Regions from separate parts of the Citrobacter meridianamericanus genome, predicted to be linked through region 2. Evidence: predicted binding sites of a transcription regulator. Region 2 holds the regulator's gene; the other holds the start of a gene.
The links. Region 2 encodes PurR, which represses purine synthesis genes. Its sites were predicted from a motif close to CANGCAAACGTTTGCNTG; they were not measured.
Positions count from the first base shown of each region.

Region 1 (15,881 bases), 2.5 Mb from region 2:
CGGGGATCAGCTTTGCGGGCACATTGTTTGTGCTCAAGCTGGGCCTGGCGTTCGGTGGGGCACTGATTGGCTGGATGCTGGCAGGTGGGGGCTACGACGCCGCAGCGAAAACCCAGAACAGCGCCACCATTAGTATCATCATCGCACTGTTCACCATTGTCCCGGCTATTTGCTACCTGCTGAGTGCCGTGATTGCCAAGCGCTTCTACACCCTGAAAACCCCGTATCTGACTGAAATCATGAGTCAACTGTCTCAGGGGGCGCGTCGTAATCAGCAGGATTTCACGACGAAAGAATTACAGAACTAAGGAACCAGCAATGAAAATAAGCGATGGAAACTGGCTGATTCAACCCGGTCTGAATGTGATTAACCCGATTCAGGTGTTCGAGGTTGAACAGCAGGGCAATGAGATGATTGTCTACGTTGCGCCGCGCGACGTGCGTGAACGTACCTGGCAACTGGATACCCCATTGTTTACCCTGCGTTTTTTCTCTCCGCAGGAAGGGGTGGTGGGCGTACGTATGGAACACTTCCAGGGTGCGCTGGATACCGGCCCGCATTACCCACTGAACGTGCTGAAAGACGTTAACGTTGAGATGCAGAACACCGTTGAGTTTGCCGAGCTGAAGAGCGGCAACTTAAGCGTGCGCGTCACCAAAGGGGAGTTCTGGTCGCTGGATTTCCTGCGTAATGGCGAGCGTATTACCGGCAGTCAGCTGAAAAATAACGGCTACGTGCAGGATGCCCACAGCGGGCGTAACTATATGTTTGAGCGCCTGGATCTCGGTGTCGGGGAAACGGTATATGGCCTGGGCGAACGCTTTACCGCGCTGGTGCGCAACGGCCAGACGGTAGAAACCTGGAACCGCGATGGTGGCACTAGTACCGAGCAGTCTTACAAGAACATCCCGTTTTATCTCACCAACCGCGGTTACGGCGTACTGGTGAACCATCCGCAGTGTGTGTCGTTTGAAATCGGCTCTGAGAAAGTGTCGAAAGTGCAGTTCAGCGTGGAAAGCGAGTATCTGGAATACTTCGTTATTGACGGCCCAACGCCGAAGGACGTGTTGAACCGTTATACCCAATTCACTGGCCGTCCCGCGCTGCCGCCAGCCTGGTCGTTCGGCCTGTGGCTGACCACGTCGTTCACCACCAATTATGACGAAGCGACGGTCAACAGCTTTATCGACGGCATGGCCGAGCGCAACTTGCCGCTGCACGTTTTTCACTTTGACTGCTTCTGGATGAAAGCCTTCCAGTGGTGCGATTTTGAGTGGGATTCTGTGACCTTCCCGGATCCGGAAGGTATGATCCGCCGCCTGAAAGAGAAAGGGCTGAAGGTGTGCGTGTGGATCAACCCGTACATCGGGCAAAAATCACCGATTTTCAACGAACTGAAAGAGAAGGGGTATCTGCTCAAGCGGCCGGATGGTTCCCTGTGGCAATGGGATAAATGGCAGCCGGGCCTGGCGATTTATGACTTCACCAATCCTCAAGCCTGTGAGTGGTATGCCAACAAGCTGAAAGGTCTGGTGGATATCGGTGTGGATTGCTTCAAAACCGACTTTGGCGAACGCATTCCCACGGATGTGCAGTGGTTTGACGGTTCTGATCCACAGAAAATGCACAACCATTATGCGTACATCTACAATGAACTGGTGTGGAACGTGCTGAAAGACACCGTCGGTGAAGAAGAGGCTGTCCTGTTTGCTCGTTCAGCTTCGGTGGGCGCACAGCAGTTTCCGGTACACTGGGGCGGTGACTGCTACGCCAACTATGAATCGATGGCGGAAAGCCTGCGCGGTGGTTTATCCATTGGTCTCTCTGGTTTTGGTTTCTGGAGCCACGATATCGGCGGCTTTGAGAATACCGCCCCTGCGCATGTGTATAAGCGCTGGTGTGCATTTGGGCTGCTCTCCAGCCATAGTCGCCTGCACGGTAGTAAATCCTACCGTGTGCCGTGGGCGTACGATGATGAATCCTGCGATGTGGTGCGCTATTTCACTGAACAGAAATGCCGCATGATGCCGTATCTTTATCGCGAAGCGGCGCGCTCCAACGAGCAAGGCACGCCGATGATGCGTGCGATGATGCTGGAGTTCCCCGACGATCCGGCGTGCGATTACCTCGACCGGCAGTACATGCTGGGCGATAGCGTAATGGTTGCGCCGGTGTTTAGCGAGGCGGGCGATGTGCAGTTTTACCTGCCGGAAGGACGCTGGACGCATCTGTGGCATAACGATGAGGTGTCTGGCAGCCGCTGGCATAAGCAACAGCATAACTTCCTGAGTCTGCCAGTCTACGTGCGCGAGAACACTCTGCTGGCGCTGGGCAGCAATAACCAGAAGCCGGATTACGCCTGGCACGAAGGAACCGCGTTCCAGCTGTTCCATCTGCAGGAGGGCCGGGAAGCGGTGTGTGAAGTGCCTACGATGGACGGCTCGGTTATCTTCACGCTGAAGGCAAAGCGTGTAGGTAATACCGTCACCGTGCAAGGGAATGGTGAGGCACGTAACTGGACGCTGTGCCTGCGTAATATTCAGAAAGTTGGCGGCATTAAATGCGGGTCGCATATGGGCAGCGAGCACGGTGTAGTCATTATTCCACAGGGCAGTGAGCTGACGATTACCTTGTAAGCATGTGTCGACGTGGTGCCGGATGCGTTTTATCCGGCACCACGCTGCGGGCAGCGTTCCAGATCTGAAAATCAAAAATATCCTGACTTAACATTTCATCACCCTATATTTGCGAGCGCGGTCACTCTAATTACCACGAAAAATGTGATCTGTGCCGTAAATATCTCACTATTTCCTCTTTTTGTCTTATTTCTGTCCGGAATACAGGACACGATTTAGTATTGTTGCCACATCGTAGTCCTCTTATATTTACCATCACGGATTACACGTGGAGCGTAAGCGCTTCTTTAGCTATTTAATCTGGTGTGTGATAAGGGTAAATAATGCAAATGATTACCTCGCGACAAAACAGATTATTAAAGTTTCTTCTGTCCCGGAAGGAATATGTCACGCTTCTGAAAATTGCCGAGTATTTATCTGTTTCAGAGAAAACAGTGCAGCGCGATCTGCGGTTACTGGAACAATGGCTATCTGAATGGAAAATATCTGTTGATAAACGCGCTGGGGCGGGCGTGTTATTAAGTGCCGATAATATTACTGACCTTTTATATCTGGATCAGTTATTAGGTACGGAAGGTGATGAAGCTGACGGCATGATGAATAATTCACGGCGGGTTAAAATAGCTTCGCAATTACTAAGCGAAACGCCGCATGAAACGTCGATCAGCAAATTATCTGAACGTTATTTTATTAGTAGCGCATCGATTGTTAACGATCTGAAAGTGATTGAATCCTGGATTACCCCGCTGGGCCTGTCGCTGATTCGCAGCCAGAGCGGTACACACATAGAAGGCAGTGAGAGCGGTGTGCGCCAGGCAATGGCGTCTCTGATTAACGGTGTGATTAACCATAATGAACCTGGCAGCGTAATTTATTCACGTCTTGATCAGGGCAGCTATAAAGCGTTAGTACATTACTTCGGCGAAGAAGACGTTTTATTTGTCCAGACGCTGTTACAGGAAATGGAGAACGATCTGTGCTGGTCGTTGGGCGAGCCTTACTACGTCAATATCTTTACTCATATTCTGATCATGATGTATCGCATCACGCGGGGCAATGCGCTGCCGAGAAAAGAAGAGAGCATCACTACCTGTGATGAAAACATCTTTTCCATTGCCAGTCGTATGATTCAGCATATTGAAAAACGCATTGCCCACCCGCTGCCGGAAGACGAAGTCTGGTTTATTTATCAATACATTATCTCTTCCGGCGTGGTAATTGAAGAGCATAACGACGTGAGCGTGATTGGCCACATGCTCTCCAGCGACGAAGCGCGCTTGATTACCCAGCGGCTGATTGCCACCTTCGCTGAAATGGTCGACAGCGATCTTAGCCAGGATACTGCGCTGTATGACGGATTGCTGATCCATATTAAGCCGCTGATTAACCGCCTGAACTACCAGATCCGCATTCGCAATCCGTTGCTGGAGGATATTAAAGGCGAGTTGCAGGACGTGTGGCGTCTGACCCAGTGCGCGGTGAATCGGGTGTTTAGCGGCTGGGGCGAGCGAGCCGTGTCGGAAGATGAGGTGGGATATCTAACCGTACATTTTCAGGCCGCAATGGAGCGGCAGATCGCGCGTAAGCGCGTGCTGCTGGTCTGCTCAACCGGTATCGGCACTTCCCACTTACTTAAAAGCCGCATTCTACGCGCATTTCCGGACTGGACCATCGTTGGCGTGGTGTCGGTTAGTAGCTTGCCTTCTATACTGACGGACGATATTGAACTGGTGGTATCGACAATTAATTTACCCGTTGTTGCCATGCCGGTTGTGTATGTCACCGCCTTTTTCAATGATGTGGATATTAAGCGGGTAACAGAAACGGTTATTACGGAAAAATTACATCGGGCGACATCGCTGGTCGTTGAAAATTAATGTCTGAACTCCATGAGGTATGATTGATGGACATCACGAAAATACTCAATACAAATCGCGTTATTTTGGACATGAGGGCCACAAACAAAACGGAGGTTATTGAGGAACTGACGGATATTCTGCAAAAAGATGGGGCAATTAGCTGTCGGGAAACGTTTATTCAGGATGTCTGGCAGCGTGAATCAGAAGGCTCGACCGGTTTCGAAAACCATATTGCTATTCCGCATGGGAAATCCTCGGCAGTGGTCAATACCACGCTGGCAATTGGGCGTACCCGCCAGGACATTCCCTGGGAAACCCTGGACGGCAGCAATGTGCGCTGCATTATTCTGTTTGCGGTACGCCTTGAGGATCAAAACACCACCCATATTCGTTTGCTCTCGCAGGTTGCCGGAGCGTTGGCGGATGACGATATTATTGAACAGCTGTTAGTCGAAAGTAGTCCACAGAAAATTATTGAGCTTTTTAGCCAATATGCTGAATCCAATGTCTGCTAAATAAAAAGTGGAGCACGTTATGAATATTGTTTGTGTTGCCGCCTGTACGGCGGGTATTGCGCACACCTATATTGCCCGTGAAAAGTTAATTAAAGGTGCTAAAGCGCTTGGTCATAATATAAAAGTTGAAACCCAAGGAACCATTGGCACGGAAAACGAATTACTCACAGAAGATATTTCTGCAGCTGATGTCGTGATTCTCGCTGTCGATGTAAAAATAAAAGGGGAGGAGCGATTTTCAAATAAACCTATTGTGCGAGTAAAAACCGAAATAGTTATAAAGTCGCCGATTCAGTTTCTTGAAAAGGTCGAAAAATCATTAGTTAATAACAACCAGTAGCGATCCTCATTCTGGAGGGATTTCACATGAGTGAAAATAAAATTCCGCTATCTCAGGAAATAAAGAGACATTTATTAACGGGGATTTCGTGGATGATCCCGTTAATTGTCGCCGCCGGGATCTGTATTGCTCTCGGACAAATACTTGGCGGCACTAACGTGGGTGAAAAAACAGGAACCATACCCTGGATGCTCAACCAGATTGGCGGCTGGGGGATGGGGTTAATCGTACCGCTGATTAGTGCGGCGATTGCGTACTCCATTGCCGACCGTCCTGGATTCGCGCCAGGTCTGATTGTCGGCTTTGTCTGCGGTGAAATTCATACCGGTTTTATCGGCGGGATGCTGGGCGGGTTCCTGGTCGGTTATACCGTCCTTCTACTTAAGCGCTATATCCGTTTGCCACAGTCGATGCAGGGGCTGATGCCCATCATGGTGTTGCCGGTACTGAGTACCGTGATTGGCGGCCTGTTGATGATGACGCTGATTGGCAAGCCGATAGCCTGGCTGCAAGACGCGTTGATTCATCTGCTGGAGTCTATGCAGGGCGGGTCACGGTTCCTGATGGGCGCCATCCTCGGCGCAATGGCGACATTCGACTTCGGCGGGCCGGTGAATAAAACCATGTCGCTGTTTGCTGACGGCATGCTGGTCAGCGGCGTTTATGGTCCGGAAGCGGTGAAGTTTGTCGGTTCAATGATCCCTCCATTCGGCATTACGCTCTCCTTCCTACTGACGCGTCACAAGTACACCCGCGCGGAGCGCGAGGCGCTGAAAGCGGCATTCCCGATGGGGATCTGCATGATTACCGAAGGGGTTATTCCGATTGCGGCGCGCGACCTGCTGCGCGTGGTGGGCTCCTGTGTGGTGGCCTCGGCGGTAGCGGGCGGCCTGATTATGGTGTGGGGTGTTGAAAGCCCGGTACCGCACGGCGGTATGTTTGTGGTCCCGCTCTTTACGCATCCGCTGTTGTTTTGTCTGGCGCTGGGGATCGGCACGGTGATTTGCGGTGTCATGTTGTCGCTGTGGAAGAAACCGGTGACCGAGCGTGACGAAGAGTTTGATGAACTCAGCGATCAAAAATTGAAAGACGAAGAGATCACCTTCACCCTGGAATAACCGGAGGCCGTATGTTTGCCGATATGAAAAGCATGGTGACGAAAGCCTGGCGCGAGCAGTACGCGCTGCTGGCCATCAACTGCATGAACCTGGAAAGCGCCCGCGCAGCGGTTCGGGTGGCCGAGAAACACCGTGCGCCCATCATTCTGAATCTGTATCAGGGGCATCTGGAGCATTTTCCGGCCCCGATAGCGGCGGCGGTCGTCAAAACGCTGGCAGAGGAAGCCTCGGTACCGGTCGCGCTGGCACTGGATCATGGAAAGGATCCTGTACGCATTCGCCAGGCTTTTCGCGCCGGATTCAGCGGGTTAATGATCGATGCCTCCGCCTTTGCGCTGGAGGAGAATATTCGCCAGACCCGTGCAGTGGTTGAGCTCGCAGCCAGCGTTTCTCTGTGTGTGGAAGGCGAGCTGGGCCATCTGGCCGATGCTCCGCGCTATGACCATGCGACTAACATGGATTTGATGACTCAGGCTGCTGATGTGGCACCGTTTATCCAACAAACCGGGATCGACTTACTGGCAGTATCGGTCGGTACGGCGCACGGCATGTACGCGCCGGGCGTTACGCCAGCCATTCATTTCCAGCGGCTGGAGGAAATTGCCCGGTTATCAACGGTACCTCTGGCGCTGCATGGCGGCAGCGGGACGCCGTTTGATCAGTTGCAGCGCTGTCCGATGTTTGGCGTCGCCAAGATAAACGTTGGCGCAGCGGTCTTTGAAGCCGGAAAGGCCGCGCTGCTGCATACCCTGTGTCATGACACATCCGGTGAGCTCGTTGATACCCTGGCCCTGATGGAGCAGGCCTGCGAGGAAGCCATTATTCCGTATCTACAGGCCAGCGGCGCTATCAATAAAGCCTGATTTGTTTTCTGTAACGCCTTCTATGCCTCTGCGATGACGCACTGGCAGGGCTTTCTACACCCTGAAACTGGAGAATTAACATGTTAGTTTCGATGAAAGAATTACTGCAACCTACCCGTCAGCACGGTTTTGCCATCGGCGCATTCAACGTGGCGGACAGCTGCTTTGTACGTGCTGTCGTGGAAGAAGCGGAAGCGACCAACACCCCGGCGATTATCTCCATTCACCCCAGCGAACATGATTTTGTCGGCGATGCGTTTTTTAGCTACGTCCGTGATATCACGATGCGTAGCCGGGTGCCGTTTACTCTGCATCTGGACCACGGCGCTTCAGTGGAGCATGTCCTGCGGGCGATTCAGTGTGGGTTTACCTCGGTGATGATTGATGGATCGCTGCTGCCGTATGAAGAGAACGTGGCGCTGACCCGCGAAGTGGTCAAACTGGCGCATGCGGTAGGTGTCTCGGTTGAGGGGGAACTGGGCACGATTGGCCAGACCGGAACGTCAGTGGAAGGCGGCGTATCGAAGATCACCTATACCGATCCAGTTCAGGCACAGGATTTTATCGCCCGTACCGGCGCAGACACGCTGGCGGTGGCGATTGGTACGGCACACGGGATCTACCCGAAAGGGATGCAGCCAGAGCTGCAAATGAACATCCTGCGTGATATCGCCGGGCGTGTAGACATTCCGCTGGTGTTGCACGGTGGTTCAGCGAATCCGGATGCGGAAATTGCCGAATCCGTTACGCTGGGCGTGGGCAAAATTAACATTTCCAGTGATATGAAGTATGCCTACTTCCAGAAAGTCCGTGAAATCCTGGCGAAAGAAACCTGGTGGGATCCGAACGTGATCTATCCGGACGCGATCGATGCCGCGCGGGAAGTGATCCGTCACAAAATGAAACTGTTCGGCTCAACTGGCAAAGCATCACTGTACTAACGGCGTGCTGGCGGGGTGACCCGCCTCTTTCGTGAGTGAGGAAAAATATATGCACTATCTGGGGCTGGATATCGGGGGAACAAAAATTGCGGCAGTGGTAATGGATGCGTCCGGACAGGAGGTTAAGCGCTATCGTTGCCCAACGCAGAAAGAGAGCTATTCGCAGTTTGTGGCAGCCGTTGTGGCCTTTATTGACGAGATCCGCAGCGATATTCAGCGTCCCATGATGACGGGAATTGCGTTACCTGGCAGTATCTCACCGCTTAGCGGGATGATTAAAAATGCCAATATTCAAGTGATCAATGGACGGGCATTGCAGTCGGATCTTCAGCACAGGTTAGGGCAGCCGGTGGTTATGGCGAATGATGGCAACTGCTTTGCGTTGTCGGAAGCCTGTGATGGTGCGGGCCAGAAGTATGGCGTCGTGTTTGGTATTACGCTGGGCACCGGGTGTGGCGGTGGCATTGCTATTAATCGACAGCCTTTTGTCGGCGCGTGGGGGAATGCGGCTGAGTGTGGTCACATCACGTTGCCGGGATACTGTGAGCACGATGATGGCCCGTCAGTCGCTTGTTATTGTGGTAAGCAAAACTGCGTAGAGTCGTTTGTTTCTGGAACCGGGATAAGCGAGCGCTACCGCATGCTCACAAGGCAATCGCTCTCCGCAAGCGCCATTGTTGCTCTGGCACAGCAGAATGAACCGCATGCCGTACAGCTGGTGGGGCTGTTTCGCCAGCAGCTTGCCAGAACATTGGCGACGATTGTTAATATTCTCGACCCTGGCGTGATAGTGATCGGCGGTGGGCTATCTAATGTCGATCTGTTGGTTGCCAATCTGGACGCTGAGGTTGCCCCTTTCGTTTTTACCGATTTTTTCTCAACCCCCATAGTTAAAGCGCACTACGGTGATAGCAGCGGAATGCGGGGAGCTGCGTGGCTTGCCGCCCAAACAGGGAGAACAGTAAATAATGAAGCGTTCACATATTAATTATGCCGTTGATAAGGCGCATGCCATCGCTGAGACCTTTCGGGTTTGTCTGCCTGACTTTGCGTATTTTACGGCTGACGTCTGGCGGCAACAGGAGCTGGCTCTATGGCGCGAAGTGCTCGATCTGAAACTGGGCTGGGACATTACCGACTTTGGCCGTGGAGATTTTGCGCAAACGGGGCTGACGTTACTGACGTTGCGTAATGGTCAGCCAAGGTCAGCGGGTTATCCTAAACCGTACGCCGAAAAGATGCTGCAAATTCAGCAGGATCAGCAAACGCCATGGCATTTTCATCGCCATAAAATGGAGGATATCGTGAATCGCGGCGGCGGTGACTTATGTATGCAGCTGGCATGGGCCACGCCTGATGACGGGTATGACGCACGGCATATTGTTGAAGTTAGCGTCGATGGTCAGCGGCATAGTGTGAAACCCGGTGAGACACTGGTGTTGAAACCGGGGCAGGGGGTGTGTCTGCCGCCGCGGCTGTATCATCGCTTTTGGGCGGAGAAAGCGTTCGTGCTGGGCTGGGAAATCTCAATGGTCAATGACGACCTGCACGACAACCACTTTCTTGAACCGGGCGGTCGCTTCCCTGTGATAGAAGAGGACGAGCCGGCGAAATGGCTGCTGTGCAGTGAATATGCGCGTTTATGAGTGGGGGGAGGCCCGGCAAGCGAAGTGTATGACCGGGCAATAAATCATTGCGCAGGTGGTGGTGTTGTGACTTCACTCCCTGAAACCACACCACCCTGCATCTGCTGCGTTACTTCCTGTTTCTCCACGTTCACTGCATGCAGTTGGCCGTTGACCGTTGGCTTGAGTGGCGCATCGGCCTGAATATTGCCGCTGGCGGTAAGCTGAATATTACCGTCGCCGGAAAGGGGCAGTGCGGGCCATCCCCATTGTTGCAGAATCGTCATTGGCACGCCGCGCCCGTTCAGGCTGATCTGAGCCTGGCGCTGAGGCAACTGCGAAATGCTGGCGGTGGCCTCCAGCAGCCCTTTTTCGGTATAGGCACTCAGTTCGCTGATATTGATGGTGCTATTGTTCGCCGTCAGCGCCAGCGAAGGACGACGCACGTCAGTGCGGTTGAACGTGGCGGCCGCGGCGTTGAGGGTGGCGCTGCCGCTCCAGATCCCCCACTGATTGTTTTGTACCAGCCCGAGGTTGGCACCATAGCCGTCCAGCGCGGTGAGCTGCCATGGGAAGTCCGGATCGATATCAATCACCAGATTACGGCTGGCGCTGAATTTCTTCAGCGTCAGGCTATTTAGCCAGGCGGGTAGGGGTTTCATCCACAGCTGTTTCCAGTTTTCCGGCAGCGTGTATTCCAGACCGGCGATGGCGGCATCATTGAGGATCAGCGCTTTGTTGTTGCGCAGCCAGTTACCCGACGTTCTGACCATACCGCCTTCCCAGCGGGTAGTGAACTGGCGCAGCGCAATACCTTGCGGCGAGAACTCAGCGTTCAGAATCGGATCGAAGAAGTGCAACGAGCCGTAGATAAACTCACTGGCGTTCATTGACAATTTTCCTTCCTGAGTTTGCCAGTCGTCCTTGCTGAAGGTCATGTTGCGCAAGCTCAGGTCGAGATCCGTAACCGCCCAGTCAGGGCCTTGCAGACGGGCATCCGTCACTTCCAGACGACCAATTTGCAGGGAAGGAATGGTGCTTAACGGGGCAAAAAAATCGGCCAACGATTTGTCGCTTTGCAACCGAATATCGTTCAGACGCAGATTCTCCACTACCCAGCTACCGTCGGCATTGCGCTGCGCTACACCGGTTAATGCCCCACGCGCCACGTCCGCGCCAATATTGCTTAGCGTCACCCGGTCATGGTCGATGCTGCCTTCAATCAATACGTTGGTCGTCGGGACGTCGTTCAGCGTCAATGAACTGGCGCTAAGCTGAATTTGCGCTTTGCTGCCGAGAATTTTACCCGCCTCAGGGCTCCAGGGCATGACGCCGCCGTTAACGCGCTGTGCGCTCAGGGTCCATTCGCTGCCGGGGCTGTTAAGCGCCATATCCTGTAACTGCAGGCGATCGGCCTGGAACGGCATCGGTGCGGTTTGTTGGGACAAATTCAGCGTGCCGTTTTGCAACAAAATGGTGTCGACATGCAGCGGGTCGGTGATTTGGCGGCTGCTCAGTCCGATATCGACCGTTTTGGCGACCAGCGTGGCGGGCTGACCATCCCGGCCAAAGGTGACGTTTTCCAGCAGAATATGGGAAGGGGAAGAAAACCGGTGATCGATGGCATCAAATGCCAGATGGTAGCTGCTGTTCTGTGAAACCCAGGCGCTGACGCGCTCTGCGCCCCAGCGTGTTTGCAGTAGAAAATAAAGGCCGAGGATCGCCACTGCAAGGGCGATCAGCACGTAAAGAAGCAGCTTTCCAATAAATTTCATGGTCTTCCATCCTGCGAAGTGCACATAATCAAGTTATGCACGATTTAGATGGAATGCTCAAGGCGGGAATGGTGAAAGAGCGTTACAGCGGCGTCGATTCAGAATCAACGCCGCATTTTGCTTATTGCTTCTCTGGAGGGAATATCAGGTTCAGAACGATAGCGGTAATACCGCCTGCAGCAATGCCGGAAGAGAGCAAGTTTTTCACCCAGTCCGGGGCGAACTGCAGGATCAACGGCTGCTGGGAAACGCCCAGACCGACGGCCAGCGACAGCGCGATAATCAGAATCGCACGACGGTTTAGCGGTTCGCGGGACACAATACGCACGCCGGATGCGGCGATAGTACCGAACATTACCAGCGTTGCCCCGCCCAGTACTGGCTCAGGAATATGCTGTACAAAACCGCTGACCGCCGGGAACAGACCCAGCGCGATCAGCATCAGCGCCACCACAAAACCAACATAGCGGCTGGCAACGCCCGTTAACTGAATAACCCCGTTGTTCTGACCAAAACAGGAGTTTGGGAAGGTATTGAACACGGCGGAAACAAATGAATTCAGACCGTTCGCTAGTACGCCGCCTTTCAAGCGTTTCATGTATAGCGGACCAGAAACCGGCTGCTCGGAGACATCGGAGGTAGCCGTAATATCACCGATGGTTTCCAGCGAGGTAATCATAAAGACCAACATCAGCGGCAGCAGTAAGCTCCAGTCAATGCCCAGGCCGTAATACAGCGGTGTTGGCACCATCAGCAGGTCCTGACTTACCGGCGCGGTATTTTGCGGCAGCATGTCCATAAACCAGGCCAGCAGATACCCTGCCGCCATCGCAATCACCAATGACGCAACACGCAGGTACGGGTTGCGCTGGCGGTTAAGCAGGATGATTAGCGCCAGCACCACGCCAGCCAGCAGTAAATTCTTCGGTGCGCCAAAGGTGTTGTCGCTCATTGCGGCATAGCCGCCGCCAATCGACGTCAAACCTACCTGAATCAGCGACAGGCCGATAATCATCACCACCACGCCTGAGACCAGCGGAGTAATAATACGACGTGCCAGATGCAGTACGCGTGAGATAACCATCTCAGTGCAACTTGCCAGCATCAGCGTACCGAACAGCGCCGCCATCATGGTTGGAACATCTGCGCCACCGGTTTTTAGCGCCGTACCACCCATAATCAGTGGAGCAACAAAGTTAAAGCTGGTGCCCTGAATGGATAACAGTCCCGAGCCGACCGGCCCCCAGGCTTTGATCTGAATGATAGAGGCTACGCCGGAAGCGAACAGCGACATACTGATAATGTGTTGAGTATCCTGAGCCGGTAAACCGAGCGCCTGGCAAATTAACAGTGCAGGGGTGATCACCGCGACGAACATGGCCAGCAGGTGCTGACAGGCGGCAAACAGGGTCTGGGCTAGCGGGGGGCGATCTTCAAGACGGTAAATCAGTTCACTGTTGTGAGTCTGCGCAACCGGTTGCGCATTTGTTGACTCTACGGCGTTAACGGACATCAGAGGCAATCCCATGGTGGAAAAGCGGTGATTTTATCTGACCAGGGCTGAAAAGCAAACGTTTGCTAGTGGGTATTCTTAATATTTAAAACGGATAAACAAACATTTTTATATAACTTTTCATCATTTTCTGCTTAAAATCCACCCCGAAAACTCAATAAGAGCTAAAAATCGGTCTGAAATGCATCGTGCGTGATTGTGCTAAACGCACTAATGGAGCTGTAAATGTTTTATCTCGATACGTTATCAACACTGGTTGCGGCAACCCTTGTGTTGTTGCTCGGACGTAAGCTCGTCCAGTCTGTCTCATTTCTGAAAAAATACACTATTCCTGAACCTGTCGCTGGTGGGTTGCTGGTGGCGATTGCGCTGCTGGTGTTGAAAAAAAGCATGGGCTGGGAAGTGAACTTCGACATGACCCTGCGCGATCCGTTGATGCTGGCGTTCTTCGCTACCATCGGCTTGAACGCCAATATCGCCAGCCTGCGCGCAGGTGGCCGCGTGGTGGGTATCTTTCTGATTGTGGTTGTTGGCCTGCTGCTGATGCAAAACGCTATCGGTATTGGTATGGCGACCCTGCTGGGTTTGGATCCGCTGATGGGTCTGATCGCCGGTTCGATAACCCTCTCAGGCGGACACGGAACCGGAGCCGCGTGGAGCAAACTGTTTATTGAGCGCTATGGTTTCGCCAATGCGACTGAAGTGGCGATGGCTTGCGCAACGTTTGGCCTGGTGCTAGGTGGACTGATTGGCGGTCCGGTGGCGCGCTATCTGGTCAAACACTCCACTACGCCAGATGGTATACCGGATGATCAGGCTGTGCCGACCGCGTTTGAAAAGCCGGATGTCGGGCGCATGATCACTTCGCTGGTGTTGATTGAAACCATCGCGCTGATCGCTATCTGTTTGACGGTGGGAAAAATCGTTGCGCAAATGCTGGTCGGAACGGTGCTGGAACTGCCGACCTTTGTCTGCGTGCTGTTTGTTGGGGTGATCCTCAGTAACGGTCTGGCATTACTGGGCTTTTATCGGGTGTTCGAGCGTGCGGTTTCGGTGCTGGGTAACGTAAGTTTGTCGTTGTTCCTGGCGATGGCGCTGATGAGTCTGAAGCTGTGGGAACTGGCTTCTCTGGCCCTGCCGATGCTTGCAATTCTGGTTGTTCAGGCCATTTTCATGGCGCTGTACGCAATATTCGTCACCTGGCGCATGATGGGTAAGAACTACGATGCCGCTGTGCTGGCAGCCGGGCACTGCGGTTTTGGCCTCGGCGCGACACCAACGGCGATTGCCAACATGCAGGCAATTACCGAACGTTTTGGGCCATCCCATATGGCGTTTCTGGTGGTGCCGATGGTGGGCGCGTTCTTCATCGATATCGTCAATGCGCTGGTGATTAAGCTGTATCTGTTGTTGCCGATTTTTGCGCAATAATGGTTGTGCGGCGGAGTAACATCCGCCGACACTCCGAATTGACTATGCGTTGGAGTAGCGTTCGGTTTCCGGCATCCAGCGCTCTATTAGCGCTACGGCCTGTTGCGGATATCGTTCGTGAATATGGCGAGCAATGCGCTGAACTTCCGGGATAATAGCCTGATCGCGCAGTAAATCCGCGACTTTAAATTCTGCCGTTCCAGTCTGGCGAGTACCCAAGAGCTCACCGGGACCGCGAATCTCCAAATCTTTTTGCGCAATAACGAACCCGTCGTTGCTGTCGCGCAGAACCTGCAGGCGTTTTTGCGCGGTTTTTGACAGCGGTGATTTGTAGAGCAGGACGCAGTGGGAGGCCACCGCGCCACGACCTACACGGCCACGTAGCTGATGCAACTGGGCCAGGCCCAGGCGCTCCGGGTTTTCAATTATCATCAGGCTGGCGTTGGGCACGTCCACACCCACTTCAATCACCGTGGTAGCAACCAGCAGATGCAGTTCACCCTGTTTAAATCCCGCCATTACCGACTGTTTCTCGGCTGGCTTCATTCGGCCGTGTACCAGGCCAATATGGAGTTCTGGCAGCGCAATTTTAAGCTCTTCCCACGTCGCTTCTGCTGCCTGAGCTTCTAACAGATCAGACTCTTCAATCAGCGTACAGACCCAGTATGCCTGGCGCCCCTCGTGGGTACAGGCGTTGCGTACGCGATCAATGATGTCGCTGCGGCGGGTGTCCGGAATCGCCACCGTAGTGACGGGCGTACGTCCTGGTGGGAGCTCATCAATGACCGATGTGTCGAGATCGGCATAAGCGGTCATCGCCAGCGTGCGCGGGATTGGCGTGGCAGTCATGATTAGCTGGTGCGGATGGAAACCCTGCTGCTGGCCTTTCTCCCATAACGCCAGACGCTGATGCACGCCAAAACGATGCTGTTCATCGATGATAACCAGCGCCAGTCCGTTGAACTGCACCTGTTCCTGGAAAATTGCGTGCGTGCCGACAATCATCTGCACCTGACCGCTGGCGATAGCTTCCTGCTGCGCCTGGCGCGCTTTACCTTTCTGTTTACCTGCCAGCCAGCCCACTTCAACGCCCAGCGGCGCAAACCAGTTACGGAAGTTATTCGCATGCTGTTCAGCAAGCAGTTCGGTGGGTGCCATCAGCGCAACCTGCTTACCATGTGCGATAGCGCGCAGGGCGGCTAACGCCGCGACCAGGGTCTTACCGGAGCCGACATCGCCCTGTACCAGGCGCATCATCGGGACA
Region 1 covers NZ_CP101036.1:101,036-116,916, forward strand. Annotated here, with positions in the region: gene NMD08_RS00445 (glycoside-pentoside-hexuronide family transporter) at 1-308, shown strand, start outside; gene yicI (alpha-xylosidase) at 319-2,637, shown strand; gene NMD08_RS00455 (transcription antiterminator) at 2,961-4,514, shown strand; gene NMD08_RS00460 (PTS sugar transporter subunit IIA) at 4,541-5,011, shown strand; gene NMD08_RS00465 (PTS fructose transporter subunit IIB) at 5,031-5,351, shown strand; gene NMD08_RS00470 (PTS fructose transporter subunit IIC) at 5,378-6,469, shown strand; gene NMD08_RS00475 (class II fructose-bisphosphate aldolase) at 6,481-7,332, shown strand; gene NMD08_RS00480 (ketose-bisphosphate aldolase) at 7,413-8,273, shown strand; gene NMD08_RS00485 (ROK family protein) at 8,323-9,261, shown strand; gene NMD08_RS00490 (D-lyxose/D-mannose family sugar isomerase) at 9,242-9,919, shown strand; gene NMD08_RS00495 (AsmA family protein) at 9,964-11,673, opposite strand; gene xanP (xanthine/proton symporter XanP) at 11,795-13,186, opposite strand; gene gltS (sodium/glutamate symporter) at 13,412-14,617, shown strand; gene recG (ATP-dependent DNA helicase RecG) at 14,660-15,881, opposite strand, start outside.
Region 1: gltS (sodium/glutamate symporter) is a predicted target of PurR. The motif match lies at 13,238-13,255, and genes of this name have one in related genera.

Region 2 (15,881 bases):
ACGGCGGCTATTTGGGTATTATCGTGCAGCTCGTTGCAATATAACCGCTGACGGTTGGCGTTGTAGAAAACGCATTCGCAGCATCATCAGCACCGCCGCAGAAGTCAGGCCGATAATAAAGCCCATCCAGAATCCTGCTGGCCCCATCCGGTCAACCACCAGATCGGTCAGCGCCAGAATATAGCCGCTCGGCAGACCCAGCACCCAGTAGGCCGTAAAGGTAATAAAGAAAATTGAACGGGTATCTTTATAACCACGCAGGATACCGCTGCCAATAACCTGGATAGAGTCAGATATTTGATACACCGCCGCCAGCAACATGAGCTGTGCTGCCAGAGCGACAACTTCCGGGTTATTGTTGTAGAGCAGGGCAATGTGTTCACGGAATGTCACGGTGAAAATCGCCGTTACCACGGCCATGCAGACACCGACGCCCAGACCCGTTCTGGCTGCGGTTTGGGCATCCAGCGTGGAACCCTGACCCAGACGATAACCGACACGAATGGTGACGGCGGCAGCCAGAGACATCGGCAGAACGAACATTAACGAGCTGAAGTTCAACGCGATCTGGTGTCCGGCGACGTCAACAATCCCCAGTGGGGAAACCAGCAACGCGACTACTGCAAACAGCGTCACTTCGAAAAACAACGCCAGCGCGATAGGTAAACCCAATTGCACCAGACGCTTCATTACTGCGGTGTCCGGCTTCTGGAAACCACGCTCATTACGGATGTCGCGCATTGAGCGTGCGCGTTTAATGTAAGACAGCATCGCGATAAACATTACCCAGTAAACCGCTGCCGTAGCGACGCCACAACCCACGCCGCCCAGTTCCGGCATGCCTAAATGCCCATAAATGAAAACGTAGTTAACCGGAATGTTCACCAGCAGCCCGAGAAATCCCATCACCATTGCGGGTTTGGTCTTGGCCAGACCTTCGCACTGGTTACGGGCTACCTGGAAGAACAAATACCCCGGTGCGCCCCACAGCAGCGCGCGAAGATAGCCAACGGCTTTATCCGCCAGAGCCGGGTCGATGTTATGCATGGAGCGAATAATGTAGCCTGCGTTCCATAGCACGATCATAATCAGAACGGAGACGCTACCCGCCAACCAGAATCCCTGACGTATTTGATGGGCAATCCGATCGCGGCGTCCGGAACCATTGAGTTGCGCAATGACCGGCGTCAGAGCCAGTAACAGTCCATGGCCAAACAGAATAGCTGGCAGCCAGATGGACGTTCCAATAGCGACGGCAGCCATGTCCGTGGCGCTGTATCCACCCGCCATGACGGTATCAACGAATCCCATTGCAGTTTGAGCGATTTGCGCAAGAATCACCGGAATTGCCAGAGCTAATAACTGACGCGCTTCACTTACATACTTTTGCACGTGTACACCACTATATTGTTGTTATTTGAGAGACTAAAAAAGCCGCCTTATCTGGCAGCAAGGAGAAAAAGCTGGGGAAATTTCAGTCTATTGTAGCGAGGAATACGTAATTCTCCAGTGAAAAAACAGGCAGTAGCGGCGCATCGCTGGCAACCTGAATTTCCACCTGCTATTGTGCTGTGCAGAGATGTCTTAATTGAGTTCAGGAGTTAGAAGTATGTTTACGGGTATTGTGCAGGGCACCGCGAAATTGGTGTCTATTGATGAAAAACCAAATTTTCGTACGCATGTTGTGGAGTTACCTGAATATATGCTGGATGCGCTTGAGACCGGCGCATCGGTTGCCCACAATGGGTGCTGTCTGACGGTCACCGAAATCAACGGTAACCAGATAAGCTTTGATCTGATGAAAGAAACGTTGCGTATCACAAATCTGGGGGATCTGAAGGTCGGAGATTTGGTCAATGTTGAGCGCGCGGCAAAATTCAGTGATGAAATCGGCGGGCATTTAATGTCGGGCCATATTATGACTACTGCCGAAGTATCGAAAATTCTGACCTCAGAAAACAATCGCCAGGTGTGGTTTAAAGTTCAGGATCCGTCACTGATGAAATATATCCTGTACAAAGGATTTATCGGTATTGACGGCATCAGCCTGACGGTAGGCGAAGTCACACCGACACGCTTTTGCGTGCATTTGATTCCGGAAACCCTGGAGCGTACGACGCTTGGCAAGAAAAAACTGGGTGCGCGGGTCAATATCGAAATCGATCCGCAAACGCAGGCGGTGGTTGATACCGTTGAGCGTGTGCTGGCGGCGCGAGAAAGCGCTATCAGCAACGTCACAGGTGAAGCAGGAGCCTGAGAGTAAAGCCCCCGTTAGCACGGGGGCGATAATAATTAGCGGGGAACGCGTAGGCCGTGTTCAACTCCGCGGGAGAAAACCACCTGCCATAGCTGAATGTCGCGAGCGCGAAATGCGCCTGCGCAAGCGTTCAGGTAATAGCTGAACATCCGTTTAAAGCGCTCGGTGTAATTATCGGCGATTTCAGGCCAGGAACTCATGAAACGTTCGTGCCAGGCCATCAGGGTGGTATCGTAATCCGCACCAAAATTATGCCAGTCTTCCATCACAAAATGCGGCTCGCTGGCGTTGGCAATTTGGCGAACTGACGGTAAACAGCCGTTCGGGAAGATATATTTATTGATCCACGGGTCAACGTTATTGTCGGTTTTATTAGAACCGATGCTATGCAGCAAAAAGAGACCGTCCGGTTTTAAATTGCGATCGACTACGTCAAAATAGGTCGCGTAATTTTTCGGTCCTACATGTTCAAACATGCCGACGGAGACAATGCGATCAAATTTGTCGTTCAGGTCGCGATAATCCTGCAGCAAAATGGTGACATCCAGCCCCGCACAACGCGCTTGCGCCATTTTCTGTTGTTCTGCAGAAATGGTCACGCCTACCACGCTTACGCCATATTGTGATGCCAAAAACTGGGACAAGCCACCCCAGCCGCAGCCTATATCGAGTATCCGCATTCCTGGCTGCAACTGCAGTTTTTCGGCAATCATTTTCAGCTTCGCCTGCTGGGCAGATTCCAGGGTGTCGGCATCTTTCCAGTAGGCGCAGGAATACTGCATATAAGGGTCGAGCATGCGGGAAAAGAGATCGTTGCCTAAATCGTAATGTTCTTTGCCGACAACCCACGCACGTTTTTTGGTCTGCAAATTAAACAGGCGAGCCGCTGCAATTCGCAGTGTATCTTTGAAATGGCGGGGGAGTTGGTTTTCAAGACCGGCGCGCAGGGCTTTACTAAAAAACATGTCCAGCCGGTCGCATTCCCACCAGCCATCCATATAACTTTCACCCAAACCTAACGATCCTTCCTGCAATACGCGCTTGAAAAATCTAGGGTTGTTAACGCGAATATCTGCCGGTGCCGGACCATTAACGGCGATGCCTGCACGGCTTAACAATTCACTGGTGATGCGGTACCAGTTATCATCCGGTACGCTGATGTCTTCTATACACGATGAACTCATAGCTTCTCCATCACTGGTCGGTGATCAGAACCTTAAAACAGCGTAGACGCTTTTTTGGGCTGTGTGAGAAATCTCACGAAATTAATCCGTGAATCTATAATCCGACGTAGAACAGAGGAAGGGAGGAACCCTTGCCGAAAAGACCATCCGTGGGAATACGAGAACGTTCTTGTTCCCGTTACCGCATAAAAATTATCGTTTTTTTAAAAACCGGAAATCAGTATAGGCCTGAATTTTTTATGATTCAACATATAATTGTTAGCGGGCTAATTAATAGCCCGCGGTAATTATTAGTGAGACTCTCCGTGGACAATTTGCACACGGTCGTCTGTTTGAGGGGTGCCAGCTTTCTGTGATTGCATTTTGTACCCTACGGCCGCCAGTAGCACCGTAGTCAGCATCACGCTGGTAGTGGTGAGCAGCGGGGTGGCGATCAGCCAGGAAACCACAAGGCTTGCCAGGAAGCATAAACCCAACTGCAACGTATTCTGCAATGCGGCTGCTCGTCCGGTCGCCTGCGGGAACGGGCGTAATGCCTGAGCGACAACGATAGGGTAGATGGCACCGTTGGCAATCGCCATCACGCAGAATGGGATCAGGATTTCAGCGAGCGCAACATGGTGAATAAAGCCGGTAGCCCAGGTGGCAACGACACTAATCGCATACAGGATGAGTAACCATGGCAGCAGTTGACGACCTTGCCATTTTTGTAACGCAGCGCGACAGCCGTAACCGCCGACTAAGAAGGCAATGGTTTGCGGTACATAGCTCAGGCCAATCACTGCCGGGCTGTAGCCCATTTCGCTGAGGATGAACGGGGAGCCCGTCAGCCATGCGAAGAAGCTCGCGGAACAGGCGGCATAAATCAGTACGTTCCCGCGATAGGTTTTCGAGCGTAGCAGGGTGGCGAATGTCAGTTTATCCTGGCTGTCGTCGCGCGCTTTAGCCGTTGGTTTTAAGCGCAGGGCAGGAAGCATCAGAATTAGGGTTATGGCAAACAGGGTGGCGAAAATGGCCTGCCAGGAAAAATGTACAAGGATCCAACTGCCTAACAACGGCGCCAATGCCGGAGATAATCCGACCAGCGGCATAATGGTGGCAAAGATGCGATTTACTTTTTGTGACGGATAATAATCAGTGACCAGCGCCTGCCAGATTACCGATGCCGCACAGACACCAACGGCTTGAACAAAACGCAGCGCCAGCAGGCCTGTGGCGTTTTCAACCCACAGCATGCCCAGACTACCCAGAGCAAAGATAGATAAACCCAGCAACAAAATAGGTTTGCGGCCGTAGTGGTCGGAAAGTGGCCCCCACAGAAGCTGTGCCACGGCAAAACCGGCTAAGAACAAGCTAAGGCTGGCGCTGACGGCTGATGCAGGCGTTTGCAGATCGGACTGAATTGCGGCGAAGGCGGGCAGATACATATCCGTTGCCAGAAAGCCGAGCACGCTAAGACCCGCCAGCCAGACTAAAAACCCTTTCCCAGGTTGCATCATCATTTCTCTTTTTTTAGCAGTAGAACAATGCCGCTGAGTGTAGTGAGTGTAATTCTTGCTGTGAAACGCTAATATTTGCTTACTGATTTCAAATTTTTTGCAGGCAGAATATGTGGTCGGAATATTCACTTGAAGTGGTTGATGCGGTTGCGCGTAATGGCAGCTTTAGTTCGGCCGCGCAGGAGTTGCACCGTGTACCCTCGGCGGTAAGCTACACCGTACGTCAGCTGGAAGAGTGGCTGGCGGTGCCGCTTTTTGAGCGACGTCATCGGGATGTGGAGTTGACGCCTGCCGGTGCGTGGTTCCTCAAAGAAGGCCGCTCTGTTATCAAAAAAATGCAGATCACCCGCCAGCAATGTCAGCAAATTGCCAACGGCTGGCGCGGACAGCTGGCGATTGCGGTAGATAACATTGTTCGCCCGGATCGCACCCGACAGATGATCGTGGATTTCTATCGTCATTTTGATGATGTGGAACTGTTGGTTTTCCAGGAAGTGTTTAACGGCGTCTGGGATGCGCTGTCCGATGGCCGCGTTGAGCTGGCAATTGGCGCCACGCAGGCGATTCCGGTGGGGGGACGCTATACCTTTCGCGACATGGGAATGCTGAGCTGGAGTTGCGTGGTGGCCAGCCATCATCCGTTGGCGTCAATGCCTGGGCCGCTTAGCGACGACACGTTGCGCAACTGGCCGTCGCTGGTGCGTGAAGATACTTCCCGTACGCTGCCAAAACGCATTACCTGGCTGCTGGATAACCAAAAACGTGTCGTGGTGCCTGACTGGGAATCTTCCGCTACCTGCTTATCCGCAGGGTTGTGTGTTGGCATGGTACCGACGCATTTTGCCAAACCGTGGATCGATAGCGGCAAGTGGGTCGCGCTACAGCTGGAAAATCCATTTCCTGATGCCGCATGCTGTCTGACATGGCAACAGAACGATACGTCACCTGCATTGAGCTGGCTGTTGGACTATTTAGGGGATAGCGAAACGCTGAACAAAGAGTGGCTGCGGGAGCCAGATGAGGCTCCCGCACAACGGTCTTAACGACGGTAATCGCGGAACGGGCCGTCGGCAACGGAGCGACGCTCTACCAGACGCGGATGCACCTCGATAGATTGCGACTCTTCACGTTTATTCACGATACGGTCTAACAGCATATTGAAGGCCGTTTCACCGAGCGAATCTTTAGGCTGGTGAATGGTCGTCAGAGCCGGCGTGAAGAAACGGGCGTTGCGCACGTTGTCGTAGCCGATAAGCGAGATATCCTGCGGTACCCGCAGTCCCATCTCATCAGCGGCGCACAGCGCACCCATCGCCATGATATCGCCACCACAGAAGACGGCGGTCGGACGATGCGGCTGTGACAGAATTTGCTGCATGGCGCGATAGCCGGATTCAGGCTCAAAATCCCCCTGGACAATCCAGTTGTCCGGTACTTTTATCAGCGCTTCTTCCATCGCTTTCATAAAGCCAGCCAGACGCCCGGCTCCGGTGTTACGTTCCATTGGGCCTGGGATCACGCCAATCTCACGATGACCGCGTTCGACCAGATACCGACCCGCCATGTAACCACCTTCGAAGGCATTATCAATGACGGTATCGGTAAAGTCGGCTTTGGCCTCGCCCCAGTCCATGACGACCATCGGGATATGGCGGTATTCTTCGAGCATCGAAAGCAGCGACTCCGGATACTCAGAGCACATCACCAGCAGACCATCAACGCGCTTTTGCGCCATCATCGACAGATAAGCCTGCTGTTTTTCAAGGCTGTTCCATGCGTTACCCAGAATCAGGGTATAGCCTTTCTGGAAACAGTTTTTCTCAACGGCTTCGATAATTTCAGCGAAATAGGCCGCTTCACTGCTGGTGGCCAGCAAGCCAATAGACTTGGTGTGATTCACCTTCAGGCTGCGCGCAACTGCGCTCGGAGAATAGTGCAGCTCTTTGATTGCCGCCCAGACAGCATTACGCGTTTCTTCCGCGACAAAGCGCGTCTTGTTAATCACGTGTGATACGGTTGTAGTGGAAACGTTTGCTCGCTTCGCTACATCTTTAATTGTTGCCATTACATCTCACTCCAGACCATATCCTAAGCTCCTGAGAAAACTCCAGGTAAACGTTTGCCTTCACACACCCTTAGCGCAACGTAAGGGTTGCGGCACGCCGGGAAAACGACACGGAACGTCAGGAAGGGGTCAATGGCCGGTACGCTAATCAAGTAAGCGTGGAATTTTGTCTGATCTTAACGAAAAGGGGAAGAGTTAAAAGCAGTTATCAATATAAATCGTGAGAGATTTTTGCTTTCAAGTGTGTAAAAATGCGCAATATCACTTTTTGTGTGGGAATAAAAAGGAGAAAACTTGATGAGCACCGATCTGAAATTTTCGTTAGTGACTACCATTATTGTTCTGGGTTTGATCGTCGCGGGTGGCCTGACCGCAGCGCTGCATTAATTTCCTCGAGGGAGTTAGCTCTCCCTCACTCTTTCCGCTCGTCTATCTCTTCTATTGTTTGCGAATAAGCAAAAGTCTTTTGCAATTTTGTTAACTTTATTAATTTTGCGATCAATGTCATGCTTTTGACTCTTATTTTATGTCGCGCCACGGCTCGACGTTACGGAGTCGCAATATGAAACTCAATTATCCTTTACTGGCGCTGGCGATCGGAGCGTTTGGCATTGGCACCACCGAATTTTCGCCAATGGGATTATTGCCCGTCATAGCCAAAGGAGTGGATGTTTCGATTCCGGCCGCCGGCATGTTAATCAGCGCGTATGCGGTTGGCGTGATGGTGGGGGCTCCGCTGATGACATTATTATTGTCTCATCGTGCGCGACGTAATGCGTTGATTTTCCTGATGGCGATTTTCACGTTGGGTAATGTCCTCTCGGCGATTTCACCGGATTACTCCACGCTGATGTTATCACGCATTTTGACCAGTCTTAATCACGGGGCATTTTTCGGCCTTGGCTCTGTGGTTGCTGCAAGTGTGGTGCCCAAACATAAACAGGCCAGTGCCGTGGCAACCATGTTTATGGGGTTAACCATTGCCAATATTGGCGGCGTTCCGGCGGCGACCTGGCTTGGTGAAAGCATCGGCTGGCGCATGTCGTTCATGGCAACGGCAGGGCTCGGCGTTATCGCCATGGTCAGTCTGTTCTTCTCATTACCCAAAGGCGGGGCGGGAGAGCGTCCGGATGTCCGCAGCGAACTGGCGGTACTTATGCGTCCTCAGGTGCTGTCGGCTCTGCTGACGACCGTTCTGGGAGCAGGGGCGATGTTCACGCTTTATACCTACATCTCACCGGTGCTGCACACTATCACTCATGCCACACCAGCATTTGTGACCGGTATGCTGGTGCTGATTGGCGTGGGCTTCTCAATCGGTAACTATTTTGGCGGCAAGCTGGCTGACCGTTCAGTCAATGGTACGTTGAAAGGCTTTTTACTGCTGTTAATGGTTATTATGCTGGCCATTCCTTTCCTTGCGCGTAATGAGCCTGGCGCGGCGGTCAGTATGGTGGTCTGGGGTGCGGCGACATTTGCAGTGGTTCCACCGTTGCAGATGCGAGTGATGCGTGTTGCCAGCGAAGCGCCGGGTTTATCATCGTCAGTCAATATTGGCGCATTTAACCTGGGGAATGCACTGGGGGCCGCAGCCGGTGGGGCGGTGATATCCGGTGGCCTGGGTTACAGTTTTGTGCCTGTGATGGGGGCGATTGTGGCAGGGCTTGCGCTGATGCTGGTGTTCATTTCCGCAAGAAGACAGCCTGAAGAGGCTTGCACTACCGCGAATTAATGCAAAAACGCAGAAGGAAGCCCTTCTGCGTTATCTTTTTTATGCTGCGAAGTTCTTCGCAACAAACTCCCAATTCACCAGCGCCCAGAAATGTTCCAGGTAGCCAGGACGAGCATTGCGATAGTCGATGTAGTAGGCGTGTTCCCATACGTCAACGGTCATCAGTGGCGTCGCGTCGGTGGTCAGCGGCGTACCCGCGTTGGAGGTTGAAACGATAGCCAGTTTGCCATCCGTTCCTTTAACCAGCCAGGTCCAGCCAGAACCGAAGTTTTTGATAGCGGCATCGGTGAACTGTGCTTTGAAATCTGCAAAGCTGCCAAAGGAGGCTGCAATGGCTTCGGCCAGTTTACCAGTCGGTTCGCCACCTGCGTTCGGTGCCAGGCAGTTCCAGTAGAAAGTGTGGTTCCAGACCTGGGCTGCGTTATTGAATACACCACCTTCAGAGCTACGAACGATCTCTTCCAGTGATTTACCTTCAAACGCCGTGCCTTTGATCAGGTTATTCAGGTTAGTAACGTAAGTCTGGTGATGTTTGCCATAGTGGTATTCCAGCGTTTCAGCAGAAATGTGCGGGACCAGAGCATCTTTGGCATACGGTAATGCAGGTAATTCGAACGACATTGCTTCTCTCCTTATTATTTATATTGAGTACACACAATAGCCTCATTGTGAGTAAGGATAGGGTAGCAAATTGAAAGGTTATGCAAAAGAAGAACTTACCCTACAGCATGTTCTGTAGGGTAAGTTTTTAGCGAATTGTTTTTGGCGTCATTACCCGGCGAGCGCCCACATAGTGGCGCTGCCAGTAATCTTCGCTCAGCGAGGTGATTTGAATTTCCCGGCCGCTGCGCGGGGACTGAATAAATTTTCCGTTGCCGACATACACACCAACGTGATCGGCTGTTCCGCGACCCTGAGTACGGAAAAAGACCAGATCGCCATTTTTCAGTTCGCCACGTTCAATCGGCGCGGCATCACGTAGATGGTACATTTCGTTCGCAGTACGGGGAATGCGGAATTTCACCAGATCTTTATATGCATAATAGACCAGACCGCTGCAGTCAAACCCGGTTCTTGGCGATGTACCGCCCCAGCGATAAGGCTTGCCTATTTGATTCATCAGCGTGGACATGGCGGTTTTAGTGGCTTTCTGCACTTTGACCTTGTGTGCGTCAGCGAGCGTAGTCGGAGCCGTGGTTTTCACTTTTACACAGCGTGGCTTATGGCCTTTACGCGGCGTGCATTTTTCAGTCCAGGTCACGGCAGCGGTTTGTGCTGCGGCGGTTTTGCCTCGACGGTTTGCAGTTTTAGTCGACTTTGCCGGAGTGGCAGTGCGATTTTTAGAAGAGGAAGCGGTTTTGGTGCTGGTTTTACTGGAGGTCTTTGTCGCCGTTTTCTTGTTGGTCTTTGTTGTTTTTTGGCTGGTTGTTGCGCTTTTCTTTTTATCTACCGTTTTGATGGGGTGGGATTGGGTAGTTGTCGTCCTGGCCTGCTTGGAAGCATGAGCCATAGGCGTAAAGGGCAGTGTAGTAAAAAGTAAAGCACAGAGCGTGATCGAGATTCGGTTTATCCGCGCCACTGAGCAGTCCTCTGGTAAGGCAGGTCTATAGTGCCTGCGTGTGATTTTCAAAACTTGATGATTCTAATCTATAGAAAGAGGGAAAGTTAATAGCTTTTTTTGTTTAAAACTGTGTTTCGTAACCGACCGCAAAAAAAAACAGCAATTAACGTGGGAACAGGTGAAAGGACAATCAAATCCACAGGCTTCAAGGGGATAAATGAGATTATGAATGCAACTTTTAGCGTCAGGGGATAAAATAATAAGGCGTAATGAAAATGTTATTTTCCGTTGCCTGTCTGACCCGTTACAATGTCAGACTACTGCCGTAAAAGAAGTTTAAGGAAGCAAGATAATGAGCACCACTATCGAAAAAATCCAGCGCCAGATCGCTGAAAACCCGATTCTCCTGTACATGAAAGGTTCCCCTAAACTGCCAAGCTGCGGTTTCTCCGCTCAGGCTGTGCAGGCGTTGTCTGCCTGTGGTGAACGTTTTGCTTACGTTGATATTCTGCAGAACCCGGATATTCGCGCCGAGCTGCCGAAATACGCAAACTGGCCGACCTTTCCGCAGCTGTGGGTTGATGGTGAGCTGGTTGGCGGCTGTGACATTTTGATCGAAATGTACCAGCGCGGTGAGTTACAGCAGCTGATTAAAGAAACAGCGGCGAAATACAAAACCGAAGAACCAGACGCTGAGTAATTTTAGCGGAAATAAAAAAGCGACCTGTGACGGTCGCTTTTTTTATCGATCCGTTATGCCTCTTCAGGCACGGGAAGAGGCCAACCGCCGAGGCGTTTCCAGCGGTTAACGATTTCGCAAAACAGTACGGCCGTCCGTTCGGTATCATACAGCGCCGAGTGCGCCTGATTCCCGTCAAACTCCATTCCAGCCGCCAGACATGCTTTTGACAACACCGTTTGCCCCAATGACAGACCGCTTAATGCCGCAGTATCAAAAGTGACAAATGGATGAAATGGATTTCGTTTGAGAGAGGCGCGCTCTGCTGCGGCCATCATGAAACTGTGATCGAAGGTAGCGTTATGCGCCACCATGATAGCCCGATTGCAGCCGCTGTCTTTAATCCCTTTGCGTACCATTTTGAAGATGGCATGCAGTGCGTCATATTCGCTGACCGCACCACGTAGCGGATTGTTAGGGTCAATACCGTTAAAGGCGAGGGCTTCCGGCTGTAAATTCGCGCCTTCAAATGGCTCTACGTGGAAATGTAACGTCGTGTCCGGCATCAGCCAGCCTTGTTCATCCATTTTCAGTGTGATGGCGGCGATCTCAAGCAGCGCATCGGTTTTGGCATTGAACCCTGCGGTTTCGACATCAATGACGACAGGATAAAAACCACGAAAACGGTCACACAGACCGGAAAGTTGAGCGTTATCGGACATCTGGGTCTCTTAATACGGGAAAATTGCAGCACGTATTATTGCAAAATGATGAGTATAAAACTACGGGCACAGACGATCTGCGCCCGAGGGGGAAGTTAGTCGCCCAGACCGCGCCCGGCGTCTTTCTCTTCGATCAGCTCAATTTTGTAACCGTCCGGATCTTCAACGAACGCGATCACTGTTGTGCCGCCTTTTACCGGACCCGCTTCACGCGTTACGTTGCCGCCATTCTGACGAATACGTTCACAGGCTTCGGCCGCATTGTCTACACTCAGGGCGATATGGCCGTAGGCTGTGCCCAGCTCATACTTATCGACACCCCAGTTATAGGTCAGTTCGATCACCGCTTCACTGGTTTCCGGGCCGTAGCCGACAAAGGCCAGAGAGTACTTATATTCAGGGTTCTCGCTGGTACGCAGCAGCTTCATGCCCAGCACGTTGGTGTAAAACTCGATGGAACGCTGCAGGTCACCCACGCGCAGCATGGTATGAAGTAAACGCATCTTTTTCCCCTTCGAAAATGGCTAATACATTCAAAATGTTGTTTTATTATAGCGGCGTTGTTACACCGCTATCAATGGCAGAACTGAGTTTGTGACGTTAGAGGGTAGGATAATCGGTGTAACCTTCAGCGCCGCCGCCGTAGAAGCTTTCGGCACGCTGTGGATTCAGCTCCGCTTTACGCTGCAGACGCGCGACCAGATCCGGGTTAGCGATATAAGCGCGACCAAAAGCAACGGCGTCGATCAGACCTTTTTCGATCAGCGATTCTGCTTTTTCTGGTGTGTAGGCGCCCGCGCCAATGATCGGACCGTGAAAACGCGCGCGAACTTTTTCGCGAAACGCATCGGAATACGGCTCGCCACCGGCCCAGTCAGGTTCCGACATATGCAGGTAAGCGATGCCGCGTTTGCCCAGTTGTTCAATCAGATAAAGCGCATCGGCTTCTTCGTTCGGACCGTTGTCAACGTTCTGGAAAGAGCCAATCGGGGAGATGCGAATACCAATGCGATCGGCACCCCATTCTTTAATACCTGCATCGACAACGTCCAGTACCAGACGCGCACGATTTTCGACGCTACCACCGTATTGATCGGTACGCTGGTTAGACGTTGGTGACAGGAACTGGTGCAGCAGGTAGCCGTGAGCGGAGTGCAGTTCTACCATGTCGAAACCTGCTTCGCGTGCGTTGGCTATAGCCTGACGGAAGTCATTTACAATGCCTGGAATTTCTTCGGTTTCCAGAGCGCGCGGCATGGAGGTATCGACGCGTGTTGCCAGGCCGTTTTCATCACGCAATGAGGTGCGGGTACCGGCGATAATTGCAGAAGGTGCAACCGGTGCCTGTCCATTTGGCTGCAGACTGGCGTGAGAAATGCGCCCGGTGTGCCACAACTGAACGGCAATATGACCTTGCTCAGCGTGTACAGCCGCAGTGATTTTTTTCCAGGCGACGATTTGTGCTTCGCTGTGTAAGCCGGGGGCTCCAGCATACCCTTTTGCCTGGGCGGAAATCTGCGTGGCTTCGCTGATAATAAGGCCTGCGCTGGCGCGTTGACGGTAATACTCGACCATCAGCGGAGTAGGGATGTCGCCAGGCTCGATGCTGCGCAGACGCGTCAGTGGCGCCATGAATACGCGGTTAGCTGCCGTGATGGCACCCACTTTCAGTGGGGAAAACAGTTTTTCAGATGACATGTGGCACTCCTGAATAGACCGGTCGTCTAGTAATAAAGTAAATAAAAACGCCTGTTAAACGGCAGGCGTTGTGATGATGTTTTTAACGTGCGCCAGCGCATTTTCCAGCGGGGTGGCGCTACGAGAAATCTTGGCCTGCAGGTTGGCACCAAGCCAGAGTGCATACAGGACCTGCGCTTGCTGTAACGGCTCGCCAACAAAGGACAGACATTGGTTGGCCCGACCTTTCTCCAGCGCCTGCGCTAACAGCGCAATAATGTGTCGCGCGCCTTTATCCATCGCTGTGCGCATATCTTCTGACAGATCGCATACTTCAGCAGAAAGTTTTACAGTTAAACAGCCGCTAATAATCCCGTGCTGGCTAAACTGGTTCAGGGTTTCCTGATAGTAGGCCAGTATTCGGTCGCGGTAATTCCCCGCCCCTGTATCAAAATGCGTAGCCAGTCGCTGATGATAGGCCGCATAGTGGCGTTCCAGCATCGCGACACCGAATGCTTCTTTAGAGCGAAAATAGTGATAAAACGAACCCTTAGGAACTTCAGCAGTTTTCAGTAGTTCGCTTAAACCCATGCCGGTGAAGCCGCGCTGCATACACAGCTGTTCGCCAGTCGCCAGCAGATGTTCGCGTGTATCGTATTCAGTGACTTTGTTCATGAGATGGAGTGTAATAGACCAGTCGGTCTAATGCAATAGCCCCTTGCGAGAAATTCAGTTAACGTCTTCAATAAGTATATCAATTTTACTAAAGGAGGGGATGTGGCGGAACAGCTGGAGTTTTTCCCCGTCCAGAGCCCATGCCGTGGAATATGTCAGTCTGACGAGCGCGGCTTTTGCCGTGGCTGTTTTCGTAGTCGGGATGAGCGTTTTAACTGGCAAAAGATGAGCGATGCCGAAAAGCAGGAAGTGCTGCGGCTTTGTCGTCAGCGTCTGATGCGTAAATTACGCGCAAACAAACCCAATCCTTCGGAAGAACCGCAACAACCTTCACTCTTTTAAAAGTGTAATTGCGTATACTCGATGCACATTCACTCATAAGGAAGCTGCTATGGTTCAGCGTATTACTATTGCGCCACAAGGTCCTGAATTTTCTCGCTTTGTGATGGGGTATTGGCGCCTGATGGACTGGAATATGTCCGCGCGCCAGTTAGTCAGCTTTATTGAAGAGCATCTGGATCTGGGGGTTACCACCGTCGATCACGCCGATATTTACGGTGGATACCAGTGTGAGGCGGCGTTTGGCGAGGCAATGAAGCTGGCCCCGCATCTGCGTGAAAAAATGCAGATTGTGACTAAATGTGGGATCGCGACGACAGCACGCGCGGAAAATGTGCTGGGCCATTACATTACCGATAGTGCGCATATTATTGCCAGTGCGGAACAGTCGTTGAAATTACTGGCGACCGATCATATTGACCTGCTGCTGATCCACCGTCCTGACCCGCTTATGGATGCAGACGACGTAGCAGACGCTTTTAAAAAATTACACCATAGCGGCAAAGTACGTCACTTTGGCGTTTCTAATTTCACTCCCGCACAGTTTTCACTGCTGCAATCGCGTCTACCGTTTACGCTGGCAACCAACCAGGTTGAGATCTCTCCGGTACATCAGCCGCTCCTGCTGGATGGTACTTTAGATCAACTGCAGCAACTGCGTATTCGTCCAATGGCCTGGTCCTGCCTTGGTGGCGGTCGCTTGTTTAATGACGATGCGTTCCAGCCATTACGCAATGAACTTGCCGCGATCGCAGAAGAGTTAAACGCGCAGTCTATTGAGCAGGTGGTGTACGCCTGGATTTTACGCCTGCCGTCCCAGCCGCTGCCAATCATTGGCTCAGGTAAGATAGAACGTGTCCGCGCCGCCATTGAGTCTGAGTCACTGGACATGTCTCGCCAGCAGTGGTTCCGTATTCGTAAAGCCGCCCTGGGTTACGACGTACCTTAATCGCGTTTTCAGCGCTTTACCGTTCAAATTAGCGTCACTGGTTTACACTTATCAATCAGACACCTTTTGGACGGAGTTCTTATGAAGCGTTTGAGTTTGGCCATTATCACATTACTCGCCTGTGCAAGTGCACAGGCTGCCAGTGAAGAAAACGTGACGATGAATCTGGTAACGTCGCAAGGCGTCGGCCAGGCGATTGGTACGGTCACTATTACTGAAACCGCGAAAGGACTGGAGTTTACGCCCGATCTTAGAGCGCTGCCGCCAGGTGAACATGGCTTCCATGTGCATGCGAATGGCAGCTGTCAACCGGCTATTAAGGAAGGAAAAGCTTCAGCCGCAGAATCGGCTGGAGGCCATTATGATCCACACAAAACTGGCAAACACGAAGGGCCGGAAGGCGCAGGTCACATGGGCGACCTGCCGCTGTTACTGGTAAATAACGACGGGAACGCCACAACACCAGTTGTTGCACCGCGGCTGAAAACGCTCGACGAGGTGAAAGGTAAGGCGCTGATGATCCATGTGGGCGGCGATAATAT
Region 2 covers NZ_CP101036.1:2,948,544-2,964,424, reverse strand. Annotated here, with positions in the region: gene mdtK (multidrug efflux MATE transporter MdtK) at 19-1,392, opposite strand; gene NMD08_RS14525 (riboflavin synthase) at 1,610-2,257, shown strand; gene cfa (cyclopropane fatty acyl phospholipid synthase) at 2,293-3,441, opposite strand; gene punC (purine nucleoside transporter PunC) at 3,732-4,937, opposite strand; gene punR (DNA-binding transcriptional activator PunR) at 5,051-5,983, shown strand; gene purR (HTH-type transcriptional repressor PurR) at 5,980-7,005, opposite strand; gene cydH (cytochrome bd-I accessory subunit CydH) at 7,303-7,392, shown strand; gene NMD08_RS14495 (MFS transporter) at 7,568-8,737, shown strand; gene sodB (superoxide dismutase [Fe]) at 8,777-9,358, opposite strand; gene NMD08_RS14485 (C40 family peptidase) at 9,486-10,316, opposite strand; gene grxD (monothiol glutaredoxin 4) at 10,651-10,998, shown strand; gene rnt (ribonuclease T) at 11,052-11,699, opposite strand; gene gloA (lactoylglutathione lyase) at 11,795-12,202, opposite strand; gene NMD08_RS14465 (alkene reductase) at 12,300-13,397, opposite strand; gene NMD08_RS14460 (TetR/AcrR family transcriptional regulator) at 13,452-14,051, opposite strand; gene NMD08_RS14455 (DUF1289 domain-containing protein) at 14,154-14,393, shown strand; gene NMD08_RS14450 (aldo/keto reductase family oxidoreductase) at 14,443-15,339, shown strand; gene sodC (superoxide dismutase [Cu-Zn] SodC) at 15,421-15,881, shown strand, end outside.